Regions from separate parts of the Bradyrhizobium sp. Unk1 genome, predicted to be linked through region 2. Evidence: riboswitches for the same ligand, from Rfam matches in the RefSeq annotation. Region 2 holds a riboswitch; the other holds the start of a gene.
What was found. Region 2 has a riboswitch for glycine ahead of AC5ZFO_RS21495 (D-amino acid dehydrogenase). Riboswitches for the same ligand answer to the same signal wherever they lie in the genome.
Positions count from the first base shown of each region.

Region 1: linked by a shared signal. The riboswitch ahead of gcvT (glycine cleavage system aminomethyltransferase GcvT) and the one ahead of AC5ZFO_RS21495 (D-amino acid dehydrogenase) in region 2 are both predicted to bind glycine.

Region 1 covers NZ_JCAMOP010000042.1:5,966-20,356, reverse strand. The annotation lists gene AC5ZFO_RS37595 (GGDEF domain-containing protein) at 1-1,047, shown strand, start outside; gene AC5ZFO_RS37590 (tetratricopeptide repeat protein) at 1,216-2,424, opposite strand; gene AC5ZFO_RS37585 (TrmJ/YjtD family RNA methyltransferase) at 2,565-3,764, opposite strand; gene AC5ZFO_RS37580 (NADP-dependent isocitrate dehydrogenase) at 4,145-5,356, shown strand; gene AC5ZFO_RS37575 (DUF3455 domain-containing protein) at 5,452-5,955, shown strand; gene AC5ZFO_RS37570 (cyclic nucleotide-gated ion channel) at 5,960-7,186, opposite strand; gene alaS (alanine--tRNA ligase) at 7,193-9,874, opposite strand; glycine riboswitch at 10,107-10,195, shown strand; gene gcvT (glycine cleavage system aminomethyltransferase GcvT) at 10,340-11,488, shown strand; gene gcvH (glycine cleavage system protein GcvH) at 11,501-11,869, shown strand; gene gcvP (aminomethyl-transferring glycine dehydrogenase) at 12,041-14,391, shown strand, end outside.
Region 2 covers NZ_JCAMOP010000016.1:34,588-48,978, forward strand. The annotation lists gene AC5ZFO_RS21465 (amidase) at 1-60, opposite strand, end outside; gene AC5ZFO_RS21470 (M20 aminoacylase family protein) at 63-1,226, opposite strand; gene AC5ZFO_RS21475 (M81 family metallopeptidase) at 1,240-2,745, opposite strand; gene AC5ZFO_RS21480 (ABC transporter ATP-binding protein) at 2,965-4,614, opposite strand; gene AC5ZFO_RS21485 (ABC transporter permease) at 4,629-5,516, opposite strand; gene AC5ZFO_RS21490 (ABC transporter permease) at 5,537-6,478, opposite strand; gene AC5ZFO_RS21495 (D-amino acid dehydrogenase) at 6,660-7,961, opposite strand; glycine riboswitch at 8,028-8,140, opposite strand; glycine riboswitch at 8,144-8,247, opposite strand; gene AC5ZFO_RS21500 (M20/M25/M40 family metallo-hydrolase) at 8,342-9,472, opposite strand; gene AC5ZFO_RS21505 (ABC transporter substrate-binding protein) at 9,740-11,350, shown strand; gene AC5ZFO_RS21510 (glycosyltransferase family 39 protein) at 11,564-13,378, shown strand; partial or broken gene AC5ZFO_RS21515 (multidrug effflux MFS transporter) at 13,360-14,391, opposite strand, start outside.

The DNA.
Region 1 (14,391 bases), on a different contig from region 2:
GTCGCCGCCGTGATCGCTGGCCGCAAGCAGACCGCACCATTCATTGTCTGGCTGGTCATGGAGATCGCGATCAGCCTGGCCCGCCTCGCCGTGCTCGTCAGCGCGCATCGCAGGGCGCGTGCCCACCGCCCGACGCCGACCGACCTTCATCTCCTGCTCGCGGTCGCCTGGAGCGCCAGCGTTGGATTTGGCGTCGTTGCCAGCCTGGCCAGCGCGGACTGGGTCGTCGCCATGCTGGCCTCGCTCTCGGCGGCGGCGATGGTCGGCGGCATCTGCTTCCGCAATTTCGGCGCGCCGCGGCTGGCCGGGACCATGATCCTGCTGAGCCTCGGTCCCATCATCCCCGGCGCTGCGTTCGCCGGCGAGCCGCTGTTCTACATCGTCTACCTCCAGGTGCCGATGTATCTGGCCGCGATGACGGCCGCCGCCTTCCGCCTCAACCGGATGCTGATCACCACCATGCGCGCCGAACGCGAGAACAGCCATCGCGCGCATCATGATGCACTCACGGGGCTGCTCAATCGCGCGGGCTTCGTCGAGGCGCTCAGCGCCAGACTTGGAGCCCACGCCGAACGACGGTTCGCTGTGATGTTCTTCGATCTCGACGACTTCAAACCGGTCAACGACACGTTCGGACATGCGGCGGGCGACGAGGTCCTGAAAGCGGTGGCCGGGCGCGTGCGCCGGGCGCTGCCGGACGGCGCGGTGGTCGCCCGGATGGGCGGGGACGAGTTCGTCGTGCTCGTCGACGGCGTCACGGCCGAAATGGCCCAGGAGGCGGGACACCGCCTCATCAGCGAGGTCGCCGTCTCCTATGAGCTCGGCGGCGAGGTGCGCGCCGGTGTCGGCGCCAGCGTCGGCATTGCGATGTCGCCGGATCATGGCGCCGAAGTCGAGGAATTGCTCGCGGTCGCCGATGCAGCACTTTACGAGGCGAAGTCAGGCGGCAAATCGCGTTGCTGCCTGGCCTCGGTCGAGACCAACCTCGCCGCGTTACGTCGCCTCCAGCAGAGCGGCCCGAAAGCCCCGGTCGCAAGCGCCGCCTGACGCAGTACGACTAACGCACCCCACAAGCGCGATCTCGTAGGGTGGACAAAGGCGCGTAGCGCCGTGCCCACCACTGCTGTCCCGGCACGTCGATTGATGGTGGGCACGCTTCCGTTTTGCCCACCCTACGCTGTCGTCTAAACTAGACTGGACAGTGCCCAAACGTCGCTAGGGGCTCGCAGCGAGCGCCTTGAGCTCGGCCGCGGCCGCCTGTGCCTCCACGAAGGTCGGCGGGCAATCGGCAAGCGCCAGTCCGAAAAGCCGCCGCGCCTGCTCTTTCGCACCGCGTTGCAGGGCGAACTCGGCGGAGTAGAAGTTCGCCTCACATATTTGGCCAGACCGCTTAGCAGGAAGCGGATCGTTGGCTGCTCGCAACACCTCCTCTGCCGTCACTTCTCCAAGAAATAGTCGGACAATGGGAGCAGGCCAAGCAGTCATATCGAGCTTCATCGTCGCGGCCGCAAGCCGGCTCGGCGCTCCGCTGCGCATGCTTACGATCTCTCGCCACAACGCTGCGTAGACATCCCTGGGATCGAGCGACGTTGCTCGATCGAAATCCGCGAGAGCTTTGGTCAGTGAGCCGCTCTGGAAGTAAGCGAGCGCCCGTGACCGATGGGCCAACGCATCTTCTGGGTCCAATTGGATTGCCCGGTCGGCGTCGACGATTGCGCGGGCGAAGTCGCCCTTTGCGTTGTAAGCTCTGGCTCGGTAATCAAACGCGTCCTTATCTCTCGCGTTGATCCGAAGCGCTTGATCGTAGTCATCAATAGCGTGATCGATGTCCCCCTTTTCATAATACGTGGCGCCGCGCGCCAGAAATATACGGCCATCAATTCCTTCCGGCTCGCTCGCGGCGGCGTCTCCGCCGACGGGAGCGGCAAGATCGTCGCCCTTGCGATTTGGCTCATTTTGATTCTTTCGAAGCGCCTGATCCTGAGATGTGAGTTGCACCGACCGGGTGTAGTCGCCAATCGCCCTGTCATAGTCTCCCTTCCTTGAATAGATGAGACCTCGGGCGTAGTGGGCAATGCGATTCCTTGAGTTCAGTTGAATCGTGCGGTCGAGATCGGCGAGAGCGCGGTCAAAATCTCCGAGATTATAATGCGCGACGGCTCGGCAGTAGTAAGCGCGTTCGGCCGTCGGATCGGCTTCGATTGCAGCGCTGTAGTCTGCAATGGCGAGCTCGTACTCACCCTTGATGTTGTTAGCACTGCCTCGATTGAAATAAATCCGAGCAATGTTCTGCCGATCGTACTCGTCCAGCCGCAGTAGCGAAGTACAGGCCGCAATTCGTTCGTCGGGCGAGACTTTGGTCTGGGCGCTGCACTTCTGTTCGTCAGCAGAGTTTGCGGCCGCAGGCGAAACAAGCGCGATCATTGCCAATGTCGCTACCGTACTCGAGAGCACGCGGCCTACCCTTCCGATCATGGAGCCCCCGATGATATCAAGCAGCTCGTCATAGCAATCGGAAGGGCTCTTGCACAGCTCTTGGTTGCAAAAACCCAGCCAGATCGAGGTCAGGTCATTCCCTGGATCATCCCCTGCAACCGCACCAACTCCGCCTCGAGATCGCGCTCCACGTCCGCTGCCCGGATCTCCAGCACGCGATAGTCGCGCGCCTCCAGCCACGTCCGCCGGCCCGCGCGATCGGCCGCGATGGTCTCGCCCTCGCCCGGATTGACCAGCTCGATCGCGATCCGGTGCGGGAACGAGACGAAATCGGGAATGTGGCGGCCGACCGGGGTCTGGCGCTTGAACGCTCCTGCGAAGCGGCGGTCGCGGGTCAGGGCCTGCCAGAGCAGGCGCTCGGCATCGGTCGGGTTGCGGCGGAGCAGGCGAGCAAGGCCGCGCACGGTCGAGCCGCTGTCGGGCACGCCGCCGCCCTGGCCGTGCTCGGCGAGAAGCGCGCGCAGGCGCGTGGCCTGCTCGCCGTCGAGCACGCCGCCCTTGGCCGGGCCCTTGCGCCCTTCCGCGATCGCCATCACGACCCCGTGCAGGGTGTGCATGTCCTGCTTGGTCGGCTCCATGCGGCTAAAAATGTTGCGCAGATTGACCAGCATGGTGTCGCGTTTCTCGGCCGGGCGCAGGAATTCGACCCGGTCGAGCTCGCGGATGAGATTGTCGAAGAAGGCCTGCATCTGGTGCTGCGAGGCGCGTTCGGAACGCTCGGGCATGCTGTGCGGCAGCTCGCCTGACGTTGCCCGCTTGAACCATTCATAGCCGACCAGCAGCACGGCCTGGGCGAGGTTGAGCGAGGCAAAGCCCGGATTGACCGGGAAGGTGATGATGCGGTTGGAGAGGCCGACCTCCTCGTTGGTCAGCCCCCAGCGCTCGCGGCCGAACAGGATGCCGGCCTTGCCGCCTGTGGCGATGTGCCCCGAGATCTCGGTCGCAGCCGCCTCGGGCCCCACCACCGGCTTGGCCTGGTCATGGGGACGCGCGGTGGTGGCGAACAGCAGGTCGAGATCGGCGACCGCCTCGCCGACCGTGTCGAACAATTCGACTTTTTCCAGAATGTAGTCGGCACCGGCGGCGGCCCGCTGGGCCGCAATGTTAGGCCAGCCGTCGCGGGGGTTGACGATGCGCAAGGCGCCAAGCGCAAAGTTGCCCATGGCGCGCGCACACATGCCGATGTTTTCGCCGAGCTGCGGCTCGACCAGGATCACGATGGGACCATCGAGGGCGAGGCCCACCTTGCTCTTGTCAGTCCCCGACATCTCGTTTCGCTTTCACACTGGTTCGCAAGGCCTCGGGTTCTCAAGACCTTGGGTTCTCAAGGCCTTGGCAAGGCGTTCTTCAGGAATTGATTCAAAGCCGGCCTTGCCCCGATCCTTGGGGCCGGCCGCCCGTTCGCCTGTCGTTTGCCTGTCCTGACGAAATTCTCAAGGGAAATAACGGGTTGGATTCGACTTTTGAATCTCTTCTGAAGCCTGAGGCCCGCCCCCGCGGCAGGGCCCGTCCCGCCCCCCATCTGGGCAAGCTGGATGAGCTAAAAGTGCATAATCCCTTGGCTTTCGCCCGCTGCAGTCCGGTGCTAAGAGGCGGCGGATATTCCCGTGGCGCGCCAAAGCGCCGTTCCCAAGAGGCTTCCCCGATCATGGCAAAAATCAAGGTGTCCAACCCCGTCGTCGAACTCGATGGCGACGAGATGACCCGGATCATCTGGCAGTACATCAAGGACAAGCTGATCAATCCGTACCTTGATGTCGAGCTGCTGTATTTCGACCTGGGCATGGAGTACCGCGACGAGACCAACGATCAGGTCACCATCGACGCCGCCGAAGCCATCAAGAAGGTCGGCGTCGGCGTCAAGTGCGCCACCATCACCCCGGACGAGGCCCGGGTGAAGGAGTTCAATCTCAAGCAGATGTGGAAGTCGCCGAACGGCACCATCCGCAACATCCTCGGCGGCGTGATCTTCCGCGAGCCGATCATCTGCAAGAACGTGCCGCGCCTGGTTCCCGGCTGGACCAAGCCGATCATCATCGGCCGCCACGCCTATGGCGACCAGTACCGCGCCACCGACATCAAGTTCCCCGGCAAGGGCACGCTGACGATGAAGTTCGTCGGCGAGGACGGCACCGTCATCGAGAAGGAAGTGTTCAAGACCCCGGGCTCCGGCGTCGCGATGCAGATGTACAATCTCGACGACTCCATCATCGACTTCGCCCGCGCTTCGTTGAACTACGGCCTGCTGCGCAACTACCCGGTCTATCTCTCGACCAAGAACACGATCATGAAGATCTATGACGGTCGCTTCAAGGACATCTTCCAGGACGTCTTCGACCGCGAGTTCAAGAAGGAATTCGACGCCAAGGGCCTGACCTACGAGCACCGCCTGATCGACGACATGGTGGCGTCGGCGCTGAAATGGTCCGGCGGGTATGTCTGGGCGTGCAAGAACTACGACGGCGACGTGCAGTCCGACACGGTCGCTCAGGGCTACGGCTCGCTCGGCCTGATGACCTCGGTCCTCCTCACCCCCGACGGCAAGACGGTGGAAGCCGAGGCCGCCCACGGCACGGTGACCCGCCATTACCGCGAGCACCAGAAGGGCAAGGAGACCTCGACCAACTCGATCGCGTCGATCTTCGCCTGGACCCGCGGCCTGTCGCATCGCGCCAAGCTCGACAACAATGCCGAGCTCGCCAAGTTCGCGAGCACCCTGGAGAAGGTCTGCGTCGACACCGTCGAGGAAGGCTACATGACCAAGGACCTCGCGCTCCTGGTCGGCGCCGACCAGCGCTGGCTCTCGACCACCGGCTTCCTCGACAAGGTCGCGGAAAACCTCACGAAAGCGTTGGCGTAAGCCCGCGCATTATTTTCGTCTGATCGGGGTTAGACATTATGGGCCGCGCCTGGGCGCGGCCCATTCATTTTGACACCGTTGCGCGGAGGCCACCCATGTCCATCGTCAAGTTCGCCGTCCCCTGCCTGCTGCTCGCGGCCGTGGCCGGACCCACCGCAGCCGCGGAGCCGCTCCCCGAGGCCATCGCCGCGCCCGGCGAGAGCGTCGTGCTCAGCGTCCACGCCGAGGGCGCGCAAGTCTATGAGTGCAAGGCAGGCACCGACGGCAAGCTCGCCTGGGCTTTCCGCGAGCCGGTCGCGACGCTCCTCGCCGAGGGCAAGACCGTCGGCCGGCACTATGCCGGCCCGAACTGGGAGCTTGCCGACGGCAGCGCCGTGGCCGGCAAGGCCATCGGCAACGCGCCGGGTGCGACGGCCGCCGATATCGCCTGGCTGAAGCTGGAGGTCGCCTCGCGCCGCGGCAGTGGCGTGCTGACGCCTGTCACTACGGTCCAGCGCATCAACACCCATGGCGGCAAGCTCGATGGTGCCTGCGACAAGGCCGGCGAATTCAAAAGCGCGCCCTACTCGGCCGAGTATGTTTTCCTGAAGAAGGGCTGACCGCTCAGCGGTCGGTGGCCTCGCGCTCGGCCTGCGCCAGTTCTGCCGCCGCGAGGTCGCCGGTCTCCTCCAGCCGCGCCTTCGCGGTCATCTGGACGTGGGCGGCGAGCGTCGGCATGCGCTCGATCAAAGCGTGAAAATCCTGGGCGTCGAGCAGCAACAGTCGGGTCTTGCGCGTCGCCGTCACCGTGCCGCTGCGTTTTGTCTTATGCAGCAGCGCGATCTCGCCGAAGAAGGTGCCGTCGCCAAGCCGCACCTGCTGGCTCGGCAGCGCGATCTCGACCTCGCCGGCAGTGATGAAATACATCGACGAGGCGGCGTCGCCGCGGCGGACCAATATCTCGCCCTGCTCGATGGTGCGGGCGCGGAGCAACCGCATGATGTCGGCAATCTCCGCTGCGCTGAGATGCGAGAACAGCGGCACCCGCGCCAGCATGCCCCAGGTGACGACGAAATCGCGCCGCCTCACCTCCTCGGCAAAGGCGGTCGAGATGATCGCGACCGGCAGCGCGATCATGGCAAAGCCGCTGATGATGGCGAACACCGAGATGAACTTGCCGAGCGGCGTCACCGGCACGACGTCACCATAACCGACGGTGCCGAGCGTCACGATCGCCCACCACATCGCATCCGGAATCGTGCCGAGCTTGTTAGGCTGCACATCACGCTCGATGGCGTAGAGCAGCGAGGCGAAGGTCAGTACCACACCGATCAGGATGACGATGCAGCCGATCAGCGCACGCCGCTCGGCATGGATGGCCGCGAGCAGCGAGCGCATCGCCGGCGAATAACGGATCAGCTTGAAGAACGGCAGCACGCCGAGCCCGGCCAGCGTCGCGTGCCGGCCTGTGGCGAGCACGATTCCCGCCGGCAGGAACGCCATGAGATCGATGATGCCGAGCGCGGAGAAGGCATAAGAGAGCCGGTCGGACAGCGCGGAGCCGTTGCGCTGGGTGTGCCCCGCCACGGTCCACAGCCGCGCCAGATATTCGAGCGCGAACACGATGACAGCGAGGACGGCGACCGCGCTGAACAGCGTGTCGAACCGCGCGTCGAGCTCCGGCACCGAGGCGAGGATCATCGCGACCACGTCGAGCACGATGACGCTGATGATCACCTGGATGAAGCGCGACCCGATCGAGTAGGCGAGCGGATCGTGCTCCAGCAATTCGTACAGGCGATCCCTTAGGTTGGGATCGGCCGAGCCACGTCCTCGCGGAACGAGGCGCATGGGATTTTAAGCGCCTGCCATCGCTTTTTCGATCGCCGCGAGCGCCTCGGGCGCCTTGGCGCCGTCGGGGCCGCCGGCCTGTGCCATGTCGGGACGGCCGCCGCCGCCCTTGCCGCCGAGCGCCTCGGAAGCGACGCGCACCAGGTTCACGGCATTGAAGCGCGCGGTGAGATCCGCGGTGACGCCGACCACGATTCCGGCCTTGCCGTCGTCGGTGACGCCGACGATGGCGACCACGCCGGAGCCGATCTGCTTCTTGCCGTCATCCGCAAGGCTCTTGAGATCCTTCATCTCGATGCCCTCGACCGCGCGCGCCATCAGCTTGACGTCGCCGACCTCGCGCACGCCTGCGGCTGCGCCATTGCTGCCGGCGGACGCGCCGCCGCCCATCGCGAGCTTCTTGCGGGCGTCGGAGAGCTCGCGCTCGAGCTTCTTGCGCTCCTCCATCAGCGCTGTGATGCGCGCGGGTACGTCGTCGATCGAGGTGCGCAGCTCGTTGGCCGCGGTCTTCGCCAGCGCCATGGTCTCGTTGGCGTGCCGGCGTGCGTAATTGCCGGTCAGCGCCTCGATGCGGCGCACGCCGGAGGCAACCGCGCTCTCGCCGGTCAGCGTGATCAGGCCGATGTCGCCGGTGCGCTTCACATGGGTGCCGCCGCAGAGCTCGACCGACCAGCCGAGCACATTGGCGCCGCGCTCACGTGCGGTCCTACCCATCGAGACGACGCGGACCTCGTCGCCATATTTCTCGCCGAACAGGGCGCGCGCCCCGGCCTCGCGGGCCTCGTCGACGCCCATGACGCGCGTGGTGACCTCGTCGTTCTCCAGCACCACGTCGTTGGCGATGTCCTCGACGCGGGCGAGCTCTTCCGCCGTGATCGGCTTCGGATGCACGAAGTCGAAGCGCAGGCGGTCGGGCGCGACCATCGAGCCGCGCTGGGCGATGTGATCGCCGAGCACCTGGCGCAGCGCCTCGTGGATGAGATGCGTCGCCGAGTGATGCGCGCGGATCGAGGAGCGCCTGCCGTGATCGACCTCGAGCTGCAGCGCAGTGCCGAGCTTCAGCTCGCCGCTCTCGACGGTGCCGACGTGAACAAAGAGATCGCCGAGCTTCTTCTGCGTGTCGGTGACGCGGAACTTGATGCCGCCTTCGCCGCTAAGCACGCCGGTGTCGCCGACCTGGCCGCCTGACTCCGCGTAGAACGGCGTCTGGTTGAGCACGATCGCACCGGTATCGCCGGCCTTGAGGCTGGCGGTTTCCTTGCCGTCCTTGACCAGCGCGGTCACGACGCCTTCAGCGCTCTCGGTCTCGTAACCCAAAAATTCCGTGGCCCCGAGCTTCTCGCGCAGTGGGAACCAGATCGCCTCGGAGGCCGCCTCGCCAGAACCCTTCCAGGACTCGCGCGCCTTGGCCTTCTGGCGCTCCATCGCGTCGGTGAACGAGGCCTGATCCACGCCGATGCCGCGCGACTTCAGCGCGTCCTGGGTCAGGTCGAGCGGGAAGCCGTAGGTGTCATACAGCGTGAAGGCGACGTCGCCGTCGAACATGTCGCCCTTTTTCAGGGACGCGCTCTTCTCGTCGAGGATGGCAAGGCCGCGCACCAGCGTCTTGCGGAAGCGGGTCTCTTCCAGCCGCAGCGTTTCCTCGATCAGGTTCTCCGCGCGCATCAGGTCGGGATAAGCCTGGCCCATCTCGCGGACCAGCGCCCAGACCAGGCGATGCATCAGCGGCTCTTTCGCACCCAGCAGCTGCGCATGGCGCATCGCGCGGCGCATGATCCGGCGCAGCACGTAGCCACGGCCCTCGTTCGACGGCAGCACGCCATCCGCGACCAGGAAGGCCGAGGAACGCAGATGGTCGGCGATGACACGGAACGAGGCGACGGTCTGCTCGTTCGGCCCGCTGCCGAGCGCGGACGCGGTCGCGTCGATCAGATGGCGGAACAGGTCGGTCTCGAACACGCTGTCGACGCCCTGCATGATGCAGGCCATGCGCTCGAGGCCCATGCCGGTGTCGATCGAGGGACGCGGCAGGTCCACGCGCTCCTCCTTCGTCACCTGCTCGTACTGCATGAACACCAGGTTCCAGAATTCGAGAAAGCGGTCGCCGTCCTCTTCCGGCGAGCCCGGAGGTCCGCCCCAGATATGGTCGCCGCGGTCAATGAAGATCTCGGAGCACGGGCCGCACGGCCCGGTGTCGCCCATCGCCCAGAAATTGTCCGAGGTCGGGATACGGATGATGCGGTCGTCGGAGAAGCCGGCGATCTTCTTCCACAGGCCGGCCGCCTCGTCGTCAGTGTGGTAGACGGTGACGAGCAGCTTGTCCTTCTTGAGCCCGAACTCCCGCGTGATCAGGGTCCAGGCCAGCTCGATCGCGCGCTCCTTGAAATAGTCGCCGAACGAGAAATTGCCGAGCATCTCGAAGAAGGTGAGATGGCGCGCGGTGTAGCCGACATTGTCGAGGTCGTTGTGCTTGCCGCCGGCGCGCACGCATTTCTGCGACGTGGTGGCGCGCTGATAGGGCCGCTTCTCGACGCCGGTGAAGACGTTCTTGAACTGCACCATGCCGGCATTGGTGAACATCAACGTGGGATCGTTGCGCGGCACCAATGGCGAGGACGACACGATCTCGTGGCCGTTCTCGGCAAAGAAGTTCAGAAAGGTCGACCTGATCTCGTTGACGCCGCTCATGTTCATCCAATCGGGTGTGCTTGGACCCGCGATACGCCATCCAAACCTGGCATTTGGGCTGATATCTGCGGGTCAAAGCGCTTTTAGACAAGGCCAGCTGCGCTGTCCAGAAACTGTGCAAGGAGATCAGTGAGTTGCCGCAGGCGCGCAATTCCGTTGCAATCCCGTTGAAAGCCGCCAAGTGCGCGTTGACAGGCTTGGCCGGCCTGTGGTCTCTACCCATCTGTATCGTACGGCCACGTCGGGAGAGACCGGCTTTGGTGCCGGCGCCGAAGGAGCAACCGCCCCGGAAACTCTCAGGCAAAAGGACCGCGTGGCTTTGACGACATCTGGAAAGAGGCGCCGACGGGCTTAAGGCCCGGACTGCGTCCGCCGACGGGATAATACTCTCAGGCACAGCGACAGATGGGGCTTCGACTGGTTAGCTCGGGGAATCGTCCCCGGGGAACCACCGAGGGCCCCGTGATGCTTGCGCGCGACGACCAAGATTCCCTGAAAAATACGCCCCTCCACGGGCTTCATGTCTCCCTCGGCGGCAAGATGGTGCCGTTCGCGGGCTATGACATGCCCGTGCAGTATCCCGCGGGCGTCCTGAAAGAGCACCTCCATACCCGTTCCTCCGCCGGCCTGTTCGACGTCTCCCACATGGGCCAGCTCGCGCTTCGGCCGAAATCCGGCAACGTCGAGGACGCCGCCCGCGCGCTGGAACGGCTGGTGCCACAGGATATCGTGGCGATCGCCCCGGGACGGCAGCGCTATGCCCAGTTCACCAATCCGGATGGCGGGATTCTCGACGATCTGATGGTCGCCAATTTCGGCGATCACCTGTTCCTGGTCGTCAACGCCGCCTGCAAGGCCGAGGACGAGGCGCATCTGCGCGCGCATCTCTCGGGCGACTGCATCATCGAGCACCTTCAAGACCGCGCCCTGATCGCGCTGCAGGGCCCGAAGGCGGAAGGGGTGCTGGCGAAATTGTGTGCAGAGGCCCCCGCCATGAAGTTCATGGATGCCGGTCCACACAAGGTCGCCGGCCTCGACTGCTTCGTCTCGCGCTCCGGCTACACCGGCGAGGACGGGTTCGAGATTTCGGTCCCCGCGGCCGATGCCGAGCGCCTCGCAAAAACGCTGCTGGACAATCCCGATGTGATGCCGATCGGCTTAGGGGCCCGCGACAGCCTGCGGCTGGAAGCCGGGCTCTGCCTCTACGGCCACGACATCGACACCGCGACCACGCCGGTCGAGGCCGCGCTGGAATGGTCGGTGCAGAAGAGCCGCCGCAGCGGCGGCGCCCGCGCCGGTGGCTTCCCCGGCGCCGAAAAGATCCTGGCTCATTTCGATAACGGCGCGAGCCGCCGCCGCGTCGGCCTGCGCGCGGAAGGCCGCGCGCCGGTGCGTGAAGGCGCGCTGCTGTTTGCCGATGCTGCGGGCGGCGAGCCGATCGGAAAGGTCACCTCGGGCGGTTTCGGCCCGAGCCTGAGCGCGCCGGTCGCGATGGGCTATGTGCCCACCGCATCGAGCGTGCTCGATACAAAACTCTTCGCCGAGGTGCGCGGCCAGCGGCTGCCGCTCACGGTCGCCGCCATGCCTTTCGTGAAAAACACCTACAAACGCTGAGGACTTAAGAAAATGACCACGACGCTGTACACCTCCGACCATGAATGGCTGGCCATCGACGGCGATGTCGCCACCGTCGGGATCACCGATTACGCGCAGTCGCAGCTCGGCGACGTCGTATTCGTCGAGCTGCCGAAGGTCGGCCGCAGCCTGAAGAAGGCGGAAGCCGCCGCCGTCGTGGAATCGGTGAAGGCCGCCTCCGACGTCTACGCGCCTGTCACCGGCGAAGTGCTCGAGACCAACGACGCGCTCGCCGCCGAGCCGGCGCTGGTGAACTCGGATGCGCAAGGCAAAGCGTGGTTCTTCAAGATCAAGATGGCCGACAAGAGCGAGCTCGGCGGCCTCATGGATGAAGCCGCCTACAAGGCCCACACGGCGTGAGATGACGAGAACAGCCCCATACTCGGTGTCATCACCCGCCTTGTGCGCACTGCGCACTGGGGCGGGTGATCCAGTACGCCGCGGCTTCTCGGTTCCAGCCGTGTCGCCTGCGTTTACTGGATGCCCCGCCTTCGCGGGGCATGACAAAGAAATCTAAAGCGAGGACCCATGATGACCGCGCACCGCAAATCCAACGGCGACACCGCCAGTTTCGTTCGCCGCCACATCGGCCCGTCGGCGCGCGATGTCACGGCAATGCTGGAGGCCGTCGGCGCCAAGAGCGTCGACGCGCTGATGGCGGAGACGCTGCCGGCCTCGATCCGGCAGTCCGCCCCGCTTGATCTCGGCAAGCCTTTGAGCGAGACCGAGGCGATCGCGCACATGGCCGAGCTCGCGCGAGAGAACCAAGTCTTCACCTCGCTGATCGGCCAGGGCTATTCCGGCACGATCTTGCCCGCGGTGATCCAGCGCAACATTCTGGAGAGCCCGGCCTGGTACACCGCCTATACGCCCTATCAGCCCGAGATCAGCCAGGGCCGGCTGGAGGCGCTGCTCAACTTCCAGACCATGATCTGCGACCTCACCGGGCTCGACGTCGCCAACGCCTCGCTGCTCGACGAGGCGACAGCCGCGGCTGAGGCCATGGCGCTCGCGGAGCGGCACTCACGGGTCGAAGCCAAGGCCTTCTTCGTCGACAAGGACGTCCATCCGCAGACGCTGGCGGTGATGCGCACCCGCGCCGAACCGCTGGGCTGGACCCTGATCGTCGGCGACCCCCTTGCCGATCTCGATAAGACCGACGTGCTCGGCGCGCTGCTGCAATATCCAGGCTCTTCGGGCGCATTGCGCGACCTCAGGCCCGCGATCGCGGCCTTGAAGGCCAAGGGCGCGCTCGCGATCGTTGCCGCCGATCTCTTGGCCCTGACGCTGCTCGCCTCGCCCGGCGAGTTGGGCGCCGACATCGCGATCGGCTCGGCGCAGCGCTTTGGCGTGCCGATGGGGTATGGCGGGCCGCACGCGGCCTATATGGCGGTGCGCGATGCGCTGAAGCGCTCGCTGCCCGGCCGCATCGTCGGCCTCTCCGTGGACTCGCGCGGGATGCCTGCCTATCGCCTCGCGCTGCAGACCCGCGAGCAGCACATCCGCCGCGAGAAGGCGACCTCCAACATCTGCACCGCCCAGGTGCTGCTCGCCGTGATCGCCTCGATGTACGCGGTCTATCACGGCCCCGAGGGGCTTTCGCAGATCGCCCGCAACGTGCATCGCCGCGCGGCCGTGCTCGCTAGCGGCCTGCGCAAGCTCGGTTTTGCGCCGCAGTCGGAAGCCTTCTTCGACACGCTCAGCGTGGATGCCGGCGCCAAGCGCGCCGAGATCGTCGCGCGCGCGGCTGCCGAAAAGATCAATCTCGGTATCGGCGAGACAGCGTTGCGCATCGCGCTCGACGAGACCACGACGCCGGCGACGGTCGAAGCCGTCTGGCGCGCATTCGGCGGCACGCTCGCCTATGCCGAGATCGACGCCACCACGCGCGAAGCGCTGCCGGAGTCGCTCAAGCGCACCACCGCCTTCCTCACCCATCCCGTGTTCCACGCGCATCGCTCCGAGACCGAGATGCTGCGCTACATGCGCAAGCTCTCGGACCGCGACCTCGCGCTCGACCGCGCGATGATCCCGCTCGGCTCCTGCACCATGAAGCTGAACGCGACCACCGAGATGATGCCGCTGACCTGGCCGGAGTTCGCCTCCTTGCATCCCTTCGCGCCGCGCGAGCAGGCCAAGGGCTATCACGCGCTGTTCGCGCGGCTGGAAAAATGGCTGTGCGACATCACCGGCTATGACGCGATCTCGCTGCAGCCGAATTCCGGCGCGCAAGGCGAATACGCCGGCTTGCTCGCGATCCGCGGCTATCATGCCGCGCGCGGCGAGACGCACCGAAAAATCTGCCTGATCCCTTCCTCCGCCCACGGCACCAATCCGGCCTCGGCCGCGATGGTTGGCATGGACGTGGTGGTGGTCGCTTGCGAGAAGAACGGCGACGTCGACGTCAATGATCTCCGCGCCAAGGCCGAGAAGCACTCGAACGACCTCGCCGCTGTCATGATCACCTATCCGTCGACGCACGGCGTGTTCGAGGAGCATATCCGCGAGATCTGCGACATCGTCCACGGCCATGGCGGCCAGGTCTATCTGGACGGCGCCAACCTCAATGCGCAGGTGGGTTTGTCGCGGCCCGGCGATTACGGCGCCGACGTCAGCCATCTCAACCTGCACAAGACGTTCTGCATCCCGCATGGCGGCGGCGGCCCGGGCATGGGCCCGATCGGCGTCAAGGCGCATCTCGCGCCGTTCCTCCCCGGTCATCCCGCGACGAATGGGGACGCACCGGTCGGCCCGGTGTCGGCCGCGCCGTTCGGCTCGGCGTCGATCCTCACCATCTCCTACATCTACATTCTGATGATGGGCGGCGACGGATTGAAGCGCGCCACCGAAATCGCGATCCTCAACGCCAACTACATTGCCGC
Region 2 (14,391 bases):
ATCGACCGCGGAGAGATCGTGCAGCGAGGTGACGGCCTCTTCGACGCTCTTTTTGTGCATTGCTAACCTACCGGCATGCGCGTTTCGATGATCCGGGCGAACATGCTGGCGCCGATCGGCAGGATCTTGTCGTCGAGCACAAAGCCGGGATTGTGGACGGGCACCGAGCCGTCGTGGCCGACCCAGAAATAGGCACCGGGAATGGTTTGCAGCATGTCGGCGAAATCCTCGCTGCCCATCTTCGGCTGGGTGCGGGTGATGACGTTGGCGGGATCGACGATCGTGCGCGCGACGTCCTCGACCACCTTGGACTGCTCGACCTGGTTGACCAGCACGTCGAAAGTGTCGCGGATGTCGACGTCGATCACACACTGATAGGCGCTCGCGATGCCGGCGCTGATCGTGCGGATGCGTTCGGCGATCAGGGTGCGGACTTCTTTCGAGAAGGTGCGGATGGTGCCGCAGAGATGCGCGTCGCCGGGGATGACGTTATAGGCGGAACCGGCGTGAATCTGCGTGATCGAGATGACGGCGGCCTGCAGCGGCTCGACGTTGCGGCTGACGATGGTCTGGATCGCCTGCGCCAGCGTGGTCGCGATGATCACCGCGTCCTTGGAGCGCTCGGGCATCGCGCCATGCGCGCCGTAGCCGGTGATGCGGAGGTCGAAGAAGTCGGCACTGGCCATCGCGGGGCCGGGCAGGATCGCGATCTCGCCGAGATTGAGGTCGGGCGCGTTGTGCAGGCCGTAGAGCTCGTCGCAGGGGAATTTCTCGAACAGCCCGTCCTTGATCATCGCGCGGGCGCCACCAAGGCCTTCCTCGGCGGGCTGGAAGATCAGGTGCACGGTGCCGTCGAAATTTTTGGTCTCGGCGAGGTAGCGCGCAGTGCCGAGCAGCATGGTCGTGTGGCCGTCATGGCCGCAGCCGTGGAAGCGGCCGGGGATTTTCGAGCTCCATTTCAGGTTGGTGTTCTCTTCCATCGGCAGCGCGTCCATGTCGGCGCGCAGGCCGATGCGCTTGGCGCTCGAACCCTTGCCCTTGATGACGCCGATCACGCCGGTGCCGCCGAGACCGCGATGCACCTCGATGCCCCAGCTCTTCAGCTTGTCGGCGACGATGCCGGAGGTGCGCACTTCCTCGAAGCCGATCTCGGGATGGGCGTGGAGGTCGCGCCTGATAGCAGTGAGTTCGTCGGCATAGCCGTCGATGCGGTCGATCGTGGGCATGTGTCCTGTCCGGTTAGCGTGATGGGGGCGTGAAAACGGGGCCGTTCGGCTTGATGCGGATGCCCGGCCGCAGGCGCGTCCAGGGCAGGGTGGCAGTGTCGGCCGGCATCGCGCCGGGCGCGGCGCAGATCATCAGCTTTTCCGCGATCGGCTCGAAATCGGCGCGAAAGTGCACCGAGCTCTTGTTGACCAAAATCTTCTCTTCGGTCGGCTCGATGCCGACATAGCGGTACATCGCCTGATCGGCGAGCTGCGCCTTGTGCGATGAGACCACGACGCGGACATCACCGATGCGCAAGGCTGCGGACGGGCCCATCTCCATCTCGCGGCCGCCGTAATACGGGCCGGGCGCGATGAAGCGGCCGTCGGAGAGTTTTTCGACGATGAAGGTCTCGCGATAGGGCTCGTCGCCGGGGATGCCGGACTTGCCGCCGAGCGACAGCGTCACGGTCGCGCCGACGCCGGCGTCATGTGCGGCCTTGGCCGATGCCGGATCGTAGATCGCGCCGGTCGCCGCGCTCGCCTTGTTGCGCACCAGTGCGCGCAGCATGCCGGTGGTGTCGGAATCACCGCCGGCGCCGGGATTGTCCTGGGTGTCGGCGATGATGATCGGCTTGCTCGCGCCCTTGGCGAGTTCCATCGCATGGCGCACGCCGTCGTCGGGCGACCAGATCTTGCCGTCGAAATCGTCCTCGTGGCTTTCGATCAGTTTGACGATCGCATCGGCCGCGCGGTCGGCGTCGGCCTGCGTCTTGCCATAGGCGAACACGCTCGGGCCGCAGTCGCGGAAGTCTGCGGCGGGGAAGCCGGGCGCGAAGGACAGCGTCGGAACGGCTTCGCTCTCCAGCGCGGCCAGTTTTTCGTAGATGCCCTTGGTGGGAAAGTCATTGGTGCATTGCCAGCTGATCGCGATCAAGAACGGCAATTGGCGAAACGACTTTGCAAAGCGCTGCTTGGTCTTCAGCAGCAGGGCGAGGTGCCTTGCGGCGGCGCGGCCGGTCTCGGCCATGTCGACGTGCGGATAGGTGCGGTAGGCGATCAGCGCGTCCGCGTGTTCCATCATCTCGGGCGTGACGTTGGCGTGCAGGTCGAGGCTGGCAACGAGCGGAACCTCCTTGCCGATGACGCGGCGCACGCGCGCCAAGATTTCGCCTTCGCCGTCGTCGAGATGCTCGGTCACCATCGCGCCATGCAGATCGAGATAGACCGCATCGAGCGGGCCGGCGGCGGCGATACCGTCGACCATCACCTTTACGATACGCTCGAAGGCGTCCCTGGTGACATGCGCCGACGGACTTGCGCCACAGGCGATCGTCGGAATGAGGTCCCAGCCGTTGGCTTCGGCGCTGTCGACGAAACCGGCAAGGCCGACATTGATGCGGCGCATCACCTTCAGCACGTCGGCGCCTTCCGTCATGGCCGGCCAGCCGCCGCCATGCTGGAAATCCGCGAAAGTCGCCTTGGTCGGGGCGAACGTGTTGGTCTCGTGCAGGAAGCCGCCGACGGCGATGCGTGTCATTAATTCTGGTCCGGTCAATAAAGAGTTCGGGACGTTAGCCTTGTGCCTGCGGCGAGAGCAAGGTGGGACGCACTCGCGCTATGCATGGCCTCAAGCTGTTTTGGGAATACTTGCCGCGATCACCGTCATTGCGAGCGAAGCGAAGCGAAGCAATCCAGACCGTCTCCGCAGAGGGACTCTGGATTGCTTCGCTCCGCTCGCAATGACGAGTGGACAAACCTACAGCGTCGCCGCGACGCCTTCCGATACCGGTCGGAAGTTCGCAAAATCCCAGCCGCGGCCCGGTGCGGCCTCCAGCAGGGCCCTGGTGTAGGCTTCCTTCGGATGCGTCAGCACCTCGGCGGCCAGGCCCTGTTCGACCACACGGCCGTGCTGCATCACCACGACCTCGTCGCAGATTTGCGCTGCGACGCGCAGATCGTGGGTGATGAACAGGATGGCGATGCCGAGCCGATTCTGAATCTCGTCGAGCAGTTCCAGCACCTGCGCTTGCACCGAGACGTCGAGCGCGGAGACCGCTTCGTCCGCGACCAGCACGTCCGGATCGAGCGCGAGCGCACGCGCAATGGCGATGCGCTGGCGCTGACCGCCGGAGAACTGGTGCGGATAGCGCGTCACTGCGTCCGCAGGCAGGCCGACGAGCTCGAGCAGCTCGCGCGCCCGCTTCATCGCATCGGCATGCGGGGTGCCGTAATTGATCGGGCCTTCCGCGATGCTCTCGCCGACGGTAATGCGCGGGTTGAGCGAGCGATAGGGATCCTGGAACACGATCTGGATCTTCTGCCGGTGCGGCTGAAGCAGTCGGCGCGAGATGTCGGCGATCTCGCGGCCGGCAAGGCGCACGCCGCCCGAGGTCGGATCGATCAGGCGCACGATGCACCGCGCGACCGTCGACTTGCCCGAGCCGCTCTCGCCGACGATGCCGAGCGTGCGGCCCTTGCGCAGCGTCAGCGTCACCTTGTCGGCGGCGACGACCTCGCGGCCTTTGCCGAAGAAGGCACGCTCCTTATAGACCTTGCCGAGCTCGTTGGCTTCCAGCACCACCGGCTCTTTGGTCTCGGGCCGCGCCGCGCGCGGCACCAGGCTCGGCACCGCTGAAAGCAGGTTGCGGGTGTACTCCATGGTCGGGTTGCGCAGCACGGTCTCGAGCGGACCGGTCTCGACCAGCCGGCCCTGCCGCATCACAGCGACGCGGTCGGCGATCTCGGCGACGACGCCCATGTCGTGGGTGATGAAAAGGACGGCCGTGCCGTGATCGCGCTGGAGGTCGCGGATCAGCGTCAGGATCTGCTTCTGCGTGGTGACGTCGAGCGCGGTGGTCGGCTCGTCGGCGATCAGCAGCTTCGGCTCCAGCACCAGCGCCATCGCGATCATGATGCGCTGGCGCTGGCCGCCGGACAGGCGATGCGGATAGGAGGCGAAGATGCGCTCGACCTGGGGCAGGCGGACCTGCTCCATCATGTCGAGAATGCGCTTCTTCCGCGCCTTGGCGTCGAGATCGGTGTGGGCGCGCAGCACTTCGTCGATCTGGCGGCCGACCGGCACCACCGGATTGAGCGCGGTCATCGGCTCCTGGAAGATCATCGCCATCTGCGTGGCGCGGAGCTGGCGCAGCCGGCGATCGGTCGCGGTGAGAATCTCTTCGCCGACCAGCTTGACGCTGCCGCCGGTCGGAACCAGCGTGCCCTTCGGCAGCAGGCCCATCGTGGTGAGCGAGGTCACCGACTTGCCCGAGCCGCTTTCGCCGACGAGACACAGTGTCTCGCCCTTGTGCACCTGGATCGAGATGCCGTCGATGATGTTGGCGCCCTTCGGCTTCTTGCCGACGGAGACGACGAGGTTGTTGATGTCGAGGACTGGGTTGGTCATCACTTGATCCGTCATCACTTGCCCTCCCGCTGCTTCATGCGGGGATCGAGTGCGTCGCGGGCGGCGTCGCCGATCAAATTGATGCTGAGGATGGCAATCGAAAGCAGCAGGCCCGGCCAGAAGATCAGCGTCGGCTTGAGCTGAAAATACTGACGGCCCTCGGCCATGATGTTGCCCCAGGTCGGCGTCTCCGGCGAGATGCCGGCGCCGAGGAAGGAGAGGATGGCCTCGGTCAGGATCGCGGAGGCACAGACATAGGTGCCCTGGACGATCAGCGGCGCGATCGTGTTCGGCATCAGATGGCGCCACATGATCTTCGGCAGGCTGGAGCCGACCGAGATCGCGGCTTCCACATAGGGCTCCTCGCGCGCGGACAGCACGACCGAGCGCACCAGGCGCGCCACGCGCGGAATTTCGGGGATGGTGATCGCGACCAGCACGGTCCAGATGCTGGCGCCGGACAGCGACACCACAGCGATCGCGAGCAGGATGCTCGGCATCGCCATGAGGCCGTCCATGACGCGCATCAGGACGGCATCGACCAGCTTGAAGAAGCCTGAGACGAGGCCAATCGCAAGGCCGATGGCGATCGCCAGGATCGCCGAGCCGATGCCGATCAGGAGCGAGATGCGGCCGCCATAGATGACGCGCGACAAGAGGTCACGGCCATAGGCGTCGGTGCCGAGCAGGAACTGCGCCGAGGCCGGCTTCAGCCGCTGCGAGGGCGCAAGCTGGACCGGATCGTGCGGCGCGATCAGCGGCGCCAGGATCGAGACCAGCACGATCAGCGCGAGCAAGATCGTGGCCGCCGCGATGATCGGCGTCGAGGTGAGGAATCCGAAACGCGGCCGCAGCGGCGACGTGATCGGAATGGACGACTGGGGAAGGCTATCGACGGACATTTTTGTTGGTATCCTTAGCCCTAGTACCGGATCCGGGGATCGAGCAGCGTGTAGGCGACGTCGATCAGGAGATTGACGACGACATAGATCAGCGACGTCAGCAGGATCATCGCCTGGATGACCGGATAGTCGCGCGCCAGCACCGCGTCCACCGTGAGGCGGCCGATGCCGGGGATGTTGAACACGCTCTCGGTGACGACGACGCCGGAGATCAGCAGCGCAAAGCCGGTGCCGATCACGGTGATCACGGGCACGGCCGCGTTGCGCAGCGCATGGCGCATCATCACGGCGACCTCGTTGATGCCCTTGGCGCGGGCGGTGCGGACGTAGTCCTCACCGAGCACGTCGAGCATCGCCGCGCGCGTCATGCGCGCGATCAGCGCGATGTAGATGAAGGAGAGCGCGCAGGTCGGCAGGATGATGCGCTCGAAGAACGGTCCAAAGCCGTTGAAGATGCTGCGGAAGCCCTGCACCGGCACCCAGCGCAGGTCGATCGCGAAGACCTCGATCAGCAGATAGCCGACCACGAACACCGGCACGGAGAAGCCGAGCACGGAGAGGCCCATCACGAAACGGTCGATCCAGGTGCCGTGCTTCCACGCCGCGATGACGCCCAGCGGCACGGCGACGATCACCGCGAGGATGATTGTCGAGAGCGCAATCGAGATCGACGGCTCGACGCGCTGGCTGATCATCTTCATGACTGGCAAATTGGAGATCAGCGACGTCCCGAGATCGCCGTGCAGCAGCTTATTCATCCAGGTGATGAACTGCACGATCAGCGGCTCGTTGAGGCCGAGCGAGTCGCGGATGCGTTCCAGCCGTTCCGGCGTCGCGTTATCGCCGGCGAGAATTGCGGCGGGATCGCCCGGCGTCAGCCGCAGCAGCAGGAAGACGAACAGCGCGACGACGCCCATCACGGGCACCGCGGCCAGAACGCGGCGAATGAGATAACCTAGCATGCACCTATCTCCGGCTGCGGAACTTGTGGGGCCCGGAGGCCCCCGTGGAATCGGTTCTTTCTATCATGCACGCCTGTCACTCGGGCTGGAAAGCCGGCCGGAGAAGCCGACGTTTCGGGGCAAATTGTGTGCCAAGGGCAGGGCGGTCGCAAGAGGCCGCCGAGCCTCCGATATCGACCACTCAGGATGCATGGCGGAACTCGCGCTCAACCCTGAGTGACGGTGCGGCCGGCGGTGCGTTGAGCCCGCGCCAGCCGTCGATGGTTCCGGCAATCATCTGCGCGGTCGCGGCCGACAAGGTCCAGCCGAGATGGCCGTGGCCGCTGTTGAAGAACACGCCCGGCATCCGTCCTGCCCGCACCACCGGCATCATGTTCGGCATCATCGGCCGCAGCCCGGCCCAGGGCACGACCCTGGACGTTTCGACGGCGGGGAAATTGTTGCGCACCCAGTCGACCAGCGGCTGCACCCGGTCGGCGCGGATGTCGCGGTTGAAGTCGTTGAATTCGGCGGTGCCTGCGACGCGGAAGCGATCGGCGCCGAGCCGGCTGGTGACGATCTTGGCGGCTTCGTCGAGCAGGCTGACGGTCGGCGTCGCATTGCGGCTCGCCGCAGTGTCGAGCTGCACGGTGATCGAATAGCCCTTCACCGGATAGACGTTGACGCGCTCGTCGAGGAGGGCGGCGAAGTGACGGCTGGCCACACCGGCGCAGACCACGACACCGTCCACCTTCAGCATGCCGCGCGCGGACGCGACAGCGTCGGTTGCGGAAAGATCAGCCCAGCCGATGACAAAGCCGCCACCTGCCTGGGCAATGGAATCGATGTTGGCTTCGTGGATAAAGGTCGCGCCGCGCCGCTTGCAGGCTTCCGCAAGTCCGCGCGTGAATTTGTGGATATCGCCGGTCGCATCCGACGGCGTGTAGAAGCCGCCATAATAGTCCTTGCGCAGCGTCGGCTCGATGGCGCGGATCTCCTCCGGTGTCACCGGACGGCGATCGAGCCCGCCTTCCTTCAGCAGCGCGTTGACCTGCAGACCGGATTCAAAACCTTTCTTGTCGTGACAGATGTGCAGGATGCCGCGGCGTTCGAGATCGAAGTCGATGCCTTCGCGCTCCGCGATCTCGAACAGATGCTTGCGGGCTTCGATCGCGAGCCGTGTGGTCTGAACCGTGTTGGCGCGGTAGTTGCCGATATTGGCGACGAACGCGCTCATCCACGAATATTTGTGCCAGTTCGGCCGCGGGTTCATCAGCAGCGGCGCATCGCGCCGGAACATCCAGCGCAGACCCTTCAGGATCGTTGCGGTGCTATTCCACACCTCGGCATTGCTGGCGGAGAGCTGTCCGCCATTGGCGAAGGAGGTCTCCATCGCGGCGTAGCGGTGCTTGTCGAGCACCGTCACCTTGTATCCGCGTTCGAGCAGGGCATGGGCGGTCGTTACGCCGGTGATGCCGGCGCCGATGATGGCGATATGGGTCATGATAGTTCGGGGCTCCCGTGAGTTAGGATAGGCTAACCGCCGGCCAAAGGCCGTTGGCGGCGCCCCATCTGTCACGGTTACCTGAGAGCTTGATCCGTTGCGGACCCTGTGAGGTCAGCTCCGGACTATCCCCTTCGGTGGACGTCACGATCCCAAGATCGTGCCATCTCTCTCCAGATCGTCCTGACGATACGGTCCTTTTGCCTGAGAGTTTCCGGGGCGGTTGCTCCGTCGGCGCCGCAACGAAAGCTTGAACTCTCGTCGCGATCTCTCCCGCATCGTCGCGTGGACAATCGAGCAGTACGATGCGCCTCATTTTTAGACAAGGCTAAATTTCAACCGCGACTGCCAACGCATTGTGCAGTGCGAAGTTGATTCAATTACTCCAGCGTCGCCAGCAAACCGGCCATCAGGCGGCCGCGCTCGACCAGGCTGTCGACCTCGATGAATTCTTCCAGCGTGTGACCGTTGCCGCCGCGCACGCCGAGGCCGTCGAGCGTCGGGATGCCCATCGCGCCGGTAAAGTTGCCGTCGGAGCCGCCGCCGGAGCTCGCATGCGGCAGCTCAGTGCCGAGCGATTTGGCGATGTCGCGCGCCTTCTCATAAAGCGCCATGGTGCCGGCATCCGGCTCCCAAACCGGCCGTGTCACGCCGCGCGTCACCTTGAACGTGACATCATTGGTCGTGCCCGACAGCGCCAGCATCCGCTCGACGCCGCGGTCGAGATCGGCCTGGCGCTTGGCCATGGACAGCGCCTCGCCGGTGGCGGTCGTGGCAACGCAATTGACCCATTGTCCGCCATGTACGACGCCGACCGAGAAGGTGCAGTCCTCCGTCGTCATCGCGTCGATGGCGAGGATCTGCCGCGCCATCTCGCGGATCGCCGAGCGTCCGGCCGACAATGTCGCGCCGGCATGGCTCGGCCGGCCCGTCGCTTCCAGATTGAAACGCGCGATGGCATAACGTCCGGTGGTGACGCCGTTGTCGGCGCGGCCCGGTTCGGGCACCAGCACATATTTGTTGCGCGCGGCTTCCGCCTCGATGATGTCTCGCGTCGAGGGCGTGCCGACTTCCTCGTCGGGCGTAAACAGCACGGTGATCGGCAGCGGCGTGGTGAAGGAAGCGCGTGCCAGCTGCCGGATCGCTTCCAGCGAGAGATAGTTGCCGCCCTTCATGTCGTAGATGCCGGGGCCGTAGCACTTGTTGCCCTCGCGCCGCCATTTCAGCTTCTCGATGGTGCCGACCGGGTGGACGGTATCCATGTGGCCGGCGATCAGGATGCCCGGCTCGCCCTGTTTCGGATGCGGGAAGCGCGCGCGGATCACGCCGCCAAAGCCCTGTCGGCCGCCGATGCGTTCGATCGTCGCACCCATGATCGCCATATCCCGCGCTGCGATATCCAGCATGCGGTTGACGGTACCCGCATCCCAGGTCGGGCTCTCGCATTCCACCCAGGCGCGCAGGCCCTGGAGCATCGCCTCGGAATCGAAGGGAAGATTGGCTGGATTCATCTTAATGTCTCTCAAGCTTCGAAAGATGGAACGCGCATTGCATTGGCGCGGACAGGACTGGCGGAAAGCGTTGTAGAGCCAAACCGATCTTTGTGGAGCCCGTGAGCGCGCCGCTTGGGGCTGCAGCGAAACCGGATTGACGCGCTCGGCACTGTCTGCAAGTCTCGAAAGACAAAGGCATCGCATGAGGTTAGTTCGCCTAAAGAACGAACCGAATGCTCAACCAATAACCTGCCTTTGAACAGTTTCACGTCAGGAGAAACTTTTATGTTGAGCTTGATGCGCCGGGGGCGTCGCGCGTTCGCCTCCACACTTGCGCTATCGGTCGTTGCGCTTTCGACGGCGATGGCCTCGCCGGTACTTGCCGCCGCCAGCAAGACCATCACCGCGGTGATGCATTCGGATCTGCGCATCATCGATCCGATTTTCACCACCGCCTACATCACGCGTGACCATGGCTACATGGTCTACGACACGCTGATCGCGACGGACTCGAACTTCAAGATCCAGCCGCAGATGGCGGACTGGAAGATCTCCGACGACAAGCTCACCTACACCTTCACGCTGCGCGACGGCCTGAAGTGGCACGACGGTACGCCGGTGACGGCGGAAGACTGCGCCGCTTCACTGAAGCGCTGGGCCGCGGTCGACGGCATGGGCCAGCAGATGATGCAGTTTACTGCGAGCATCGAGGCGACCGACCCAAAGACGATCACGCTGAAGCTGAAGGAGCCCTACGGCCTCGTGCTCGAATCCATCGGCAAGCCGTCCTCGCGCGTCGCCTTCATGATGCCGAAGCGTCTCGCCGAAACGCCGCCGGACAAGCAGATCCCCGAGCAGATCGGCTCGGGCCCGTTCAAGTTCGTGCAGGGCGAATTCCAGCCCGGCGTCAAGGCGGTGTACGTCAAGAATACCGACTACGTGCCGCGCAAGGAGGCGTCGAGCTGGACTGCCGGAGGCAAGTTGGTCAAGGTCGATCGCGTCGAATGGATCACCATGCCGGATGCGCAGACCGCAGTGAACGCGCTGCAATCGGGCGACATCGACTTCATGGAAGTGCCGCCGTGGGATCTGCTGCCCGTGCTTGAAGGCAATGCCGACCTCAAGGTCGAGACGCTGAACAAGTTCGGCTACCAGACCCTTGGGCGCATGAACTTCCTCTATCCGCCCTTCGACAATCCGAAGATCCGCCGTGCCGCACTTCTGGCGATGAACCAGAAGGACGTGCTCGACGCGCTCGTCGGCAATCCCAAATACTACAAGATCTGCGGTGCGTTCTTCATCTGCGATACGCCGTTCGCGACCGACGTCGGCTCGGAATCGCTGGTCAAGGGCAACGGCATGGCGGAAGCCAAGAAGGCGCTCGCCGAGTCCGGCTATGACGGCACGCCCGTCGTGGTCATGGTGCCCGGCGACGTCGTGACGCTGAAGGCGCAGCCGACGGTCGCGGTGCAGTTGCTCCGCGAGGCCGGCTTCAAGGTCGACGCGCAGGCGACCGACTGGCAGACGGTGGTCAGCCGGCGCGCCAGCCAGAAGCCTCCGAAGGAGGGCGGCTGGAACATGTTCTTCACCAACTGGGTCAGCGCCGACGTGTCCAACCCGATCGCCAATCTGTCGATCGGCGGGCAGGGCAAGAAGGGCTGGTTCGGCTGGGCGGAGAACGCCAAGATCGAGAAGCTCAAGGACGACTTCGTCCGCGCCGCCTCGCTCGACGATCAGAAGAAGATCGCGACCGAGATCCAGAAGGAAGCCTACGACCAGGTGATCTACGTGCCGCTCGGCCAATATCTGGCGCCGAGCGCATGGCGGAAGTCGCTGACCGGCGTGCTCGACGGCCCGGCGACGCCGGTGTTCTGGAACATCGACAAGACCGAGTAAAGCGAGGGCGCGCCAGCGCGCCTTCCCCGACCGTTACGCGGCGTCGCTGTCATCAGCGGCGCCGTTTTCGTTTGTCAGCCTGGCGTCAGCTTTTAACTCTTCCAGTGTCCAATCATTGCTATTTGTTTCTGACTTGAAATAGATGTGCGCAGTTTGCCCATCACTTCCTTCCTGCATTCGAGTCCCGTGGCGATTGATTTTTCATTTCGAGCAATGGCAGAGCGGTCCGATCGCGCGCCGGCGCGATGGCGGCGGCCTTTCCTGCGCTGGCTCGACGGCGTCGAGACGGGCTGGGCCGTACCGCTTCTCATTGTGTGCTTCGTCGCGCTCTGGACGATCTATCTGGCCGTCGCCTATGCCGGCAGCGGCCTGCACCCCGATACCCTCGAGGCCTGGACGCTCGGGCGCCGTTTCGCGTGGGGCTATCACAAGCATCCGCCGTTGATGGGCTGGGTTACGGCGGTGTGGACCGCCGTCTTCCCGCTCACCGACTGGTCGTTGCAATTGATGGCGATGGCCAATGCCGGGCTCGCCCTGTTTTTCGTCGACCGGATCGCACGGCAGTTCGTGACCGGGGACAAACGCATCCTGGTGCTGCTGCTCTTGATGCTGACGCCGGCCTATCAATTCCACGCCCAGCGCTTCAACGCCAATGCGGTGCTGCTTGCGCTCTGGCCGCTCGCGACCTGGTGTTTTCTGCGCGCGTTCGAGACCCGCAGCGCGGCCTGGGCGGTCGCCGTAGGATGCACGACGGCGCTGGCGATGGTCGGCAAATATTATTCGGTCTTCCTCGTGGCAAGCTTTGCATTTGCCGCGCTGGCCCATCCCGCGCGCCGCGCCTATTTCACGTCCGCTTCGCCGTGGATATCGGTCGTGATCGGGCTCGCGGTATTGTCGCCGCACATCTACTGGCTCGCGACGACGGGCGCGTCGGCCTTCACCTACGCGATGGCGCACGCCAACGGCAACTTCGTGAGCTCACTCGGCGAGGTGCAGAACTTCCTGCTCGGACTCCTTGCGGCCATCAGCGTATCGGCCGTCATCTGGGTGATCATCGCAGGCACACGGCTGAAGCAATTTGCGGCCGACTTCGCCGCGATGAGTTCCGGCCTGCGGCTTCTTTTCTATGTTGCGATCGGCACGATCGTGCTGCCGGTCCTGACGTCGCTGGCGATGGGCACCGATCTGCCGTCGCTATGGGCGCTGCAAGGGCTGTTCCTGTTCGCTGTGCTGATCGTTTGCGGCACGCGCTACCCGATCGAAAGATTCTACACCGTCAATGTCACGGTCATGACCGCAATCGTTGGGCTCGCCGCTGTCTTCGTCGCCGCCCCGATTCACGCCGTCTATCGCAACAATCACGGCTACGAAGAGGGCCGGAATTTCTACGCGCAGGTAGCCAACGAGCTCACCCGGGAATGGCACGAGCTGACCGAGGAACCCCTCAGCGCCGTCAGTGGCGACGATTCGCTGGCCTTTGCGACCGCGTTCTACAGTCCGGACCAGTATTACGCGCGGCCGTTCGAATTTCAGTACATGTGGGGCCTGCCGCGAAAGACGACATTGGATCGTGGTTGGGCCGCGCTCTGTTTCAGCGGCCAGGACTATTGCGGCAGGTGGATGGAGTCGGTGTCCGCGCGCGCCGGGCATTTCGTCAAGCGGCAGTTCACCGTGCAGGCGACGCTATGGGGCAAGCCCGGCCTGACGCGAGACGTGGTCGTGCTGATCGTGCCACCGCGAACGAGCAGCGCGACGCCCGAGAGCGCCGCGCAGGACTTCAGCGCCAGCAGGCGCCCGCCGGACCAGGCTTTGCGCTCAGCAATGGCTGTCGCGGATTCGCTCGAGGCCTTCGCTCGCGAAGGGGGGAGTGAACGGAGCTTGGTCGGCGCCCGACGTCGGGCGTTCCGTTTCCGCCCGATCCGGGGTGGTGTTGTCTTCGCGATGTTCCGGTTCCATGAGGCGGCCTTTCGAATTGCTGCAGTACAACATCGACCCGGCCGGGAAGTTCCTCATGCGATGGGACGATGATGCGGCTTGAACAGCCGTCCCTTTTCCACCACCAGCACGATCGCAAGCGCCGCCAGCGTCGACAGGAAGAAGCCACCGAGAACGGCAGCAGCGTGCCGTCGAAACTCTGCCCGATCGCCATGCCGACGACGATGCCGATCAGCGTCGTGATCGAGCCGTAGAGCGAGGAGGCGGTGCCGGCGATGTGGCCCTGCGGCTCCATGGCCAGTGCGGTGAAGTTCGCGACCATCATGCCGAACGAGAACATCATCAGAGCGGACAGCACCATGAACAAGGAAAGCGGCAGCATGCCGAGGCTTTCCGTCAGCAGCATCACGCCCGCAACCGCGGTGTAGAGCGTCAGCGCGCCGTGCGAGATCACGCGCATGCCGAGCCGTCCGACCAGCTTCGCATTGAGGAAGCCGGCGATCGCGGTGCCGGCCGCGATCGCGGCGAAAGCAATCGGGAAATAGTGGCCGAGATGATAGATGCCGGTGAAGACCTGCTGCGCCGAGAAGACATAGGCAAAGAGTGCGCCTATCACGCTGCCGGCGGCCGTCGCATAGCCGATGGTCTGGCGGTTGGTCACGGTCTGCCGGAATGCCGAGAGCACGTCTGCGGGCGCCAGCGACCTGCGTTCGGACTCGGGAAGGGTTTCAGGCAGCCGCAGCACGCTCCATGCGAGCGCGAGCAATCCGTAGAGCATCAGTACGACGAAGATGCCGCGCCAATGCGTGACCAGCAGCACCGCCTGCCCGAACGAGGGCGCGATCACCGGTACCGCGATGAACACCATCATGGCGAGCGACATCACGCTCGCCATCCGGCGGCCGACATAACAGTCGCGCACAATCGAGGTCGCGATCACGCGCGTTGCCGACGTGCCGAGCCCTTGCAGCGCGCGCGCCAGCAGCAGCGTCTCGAACGAGGGCGCGGCGACCGCCAGCACGCTCGCCACCGCATAGACGGCCATGCCGCCGAGCAGCACCGGGCGGCGGCCGAAGCGGTCCGACAACGGGCCCATGACGAACTGG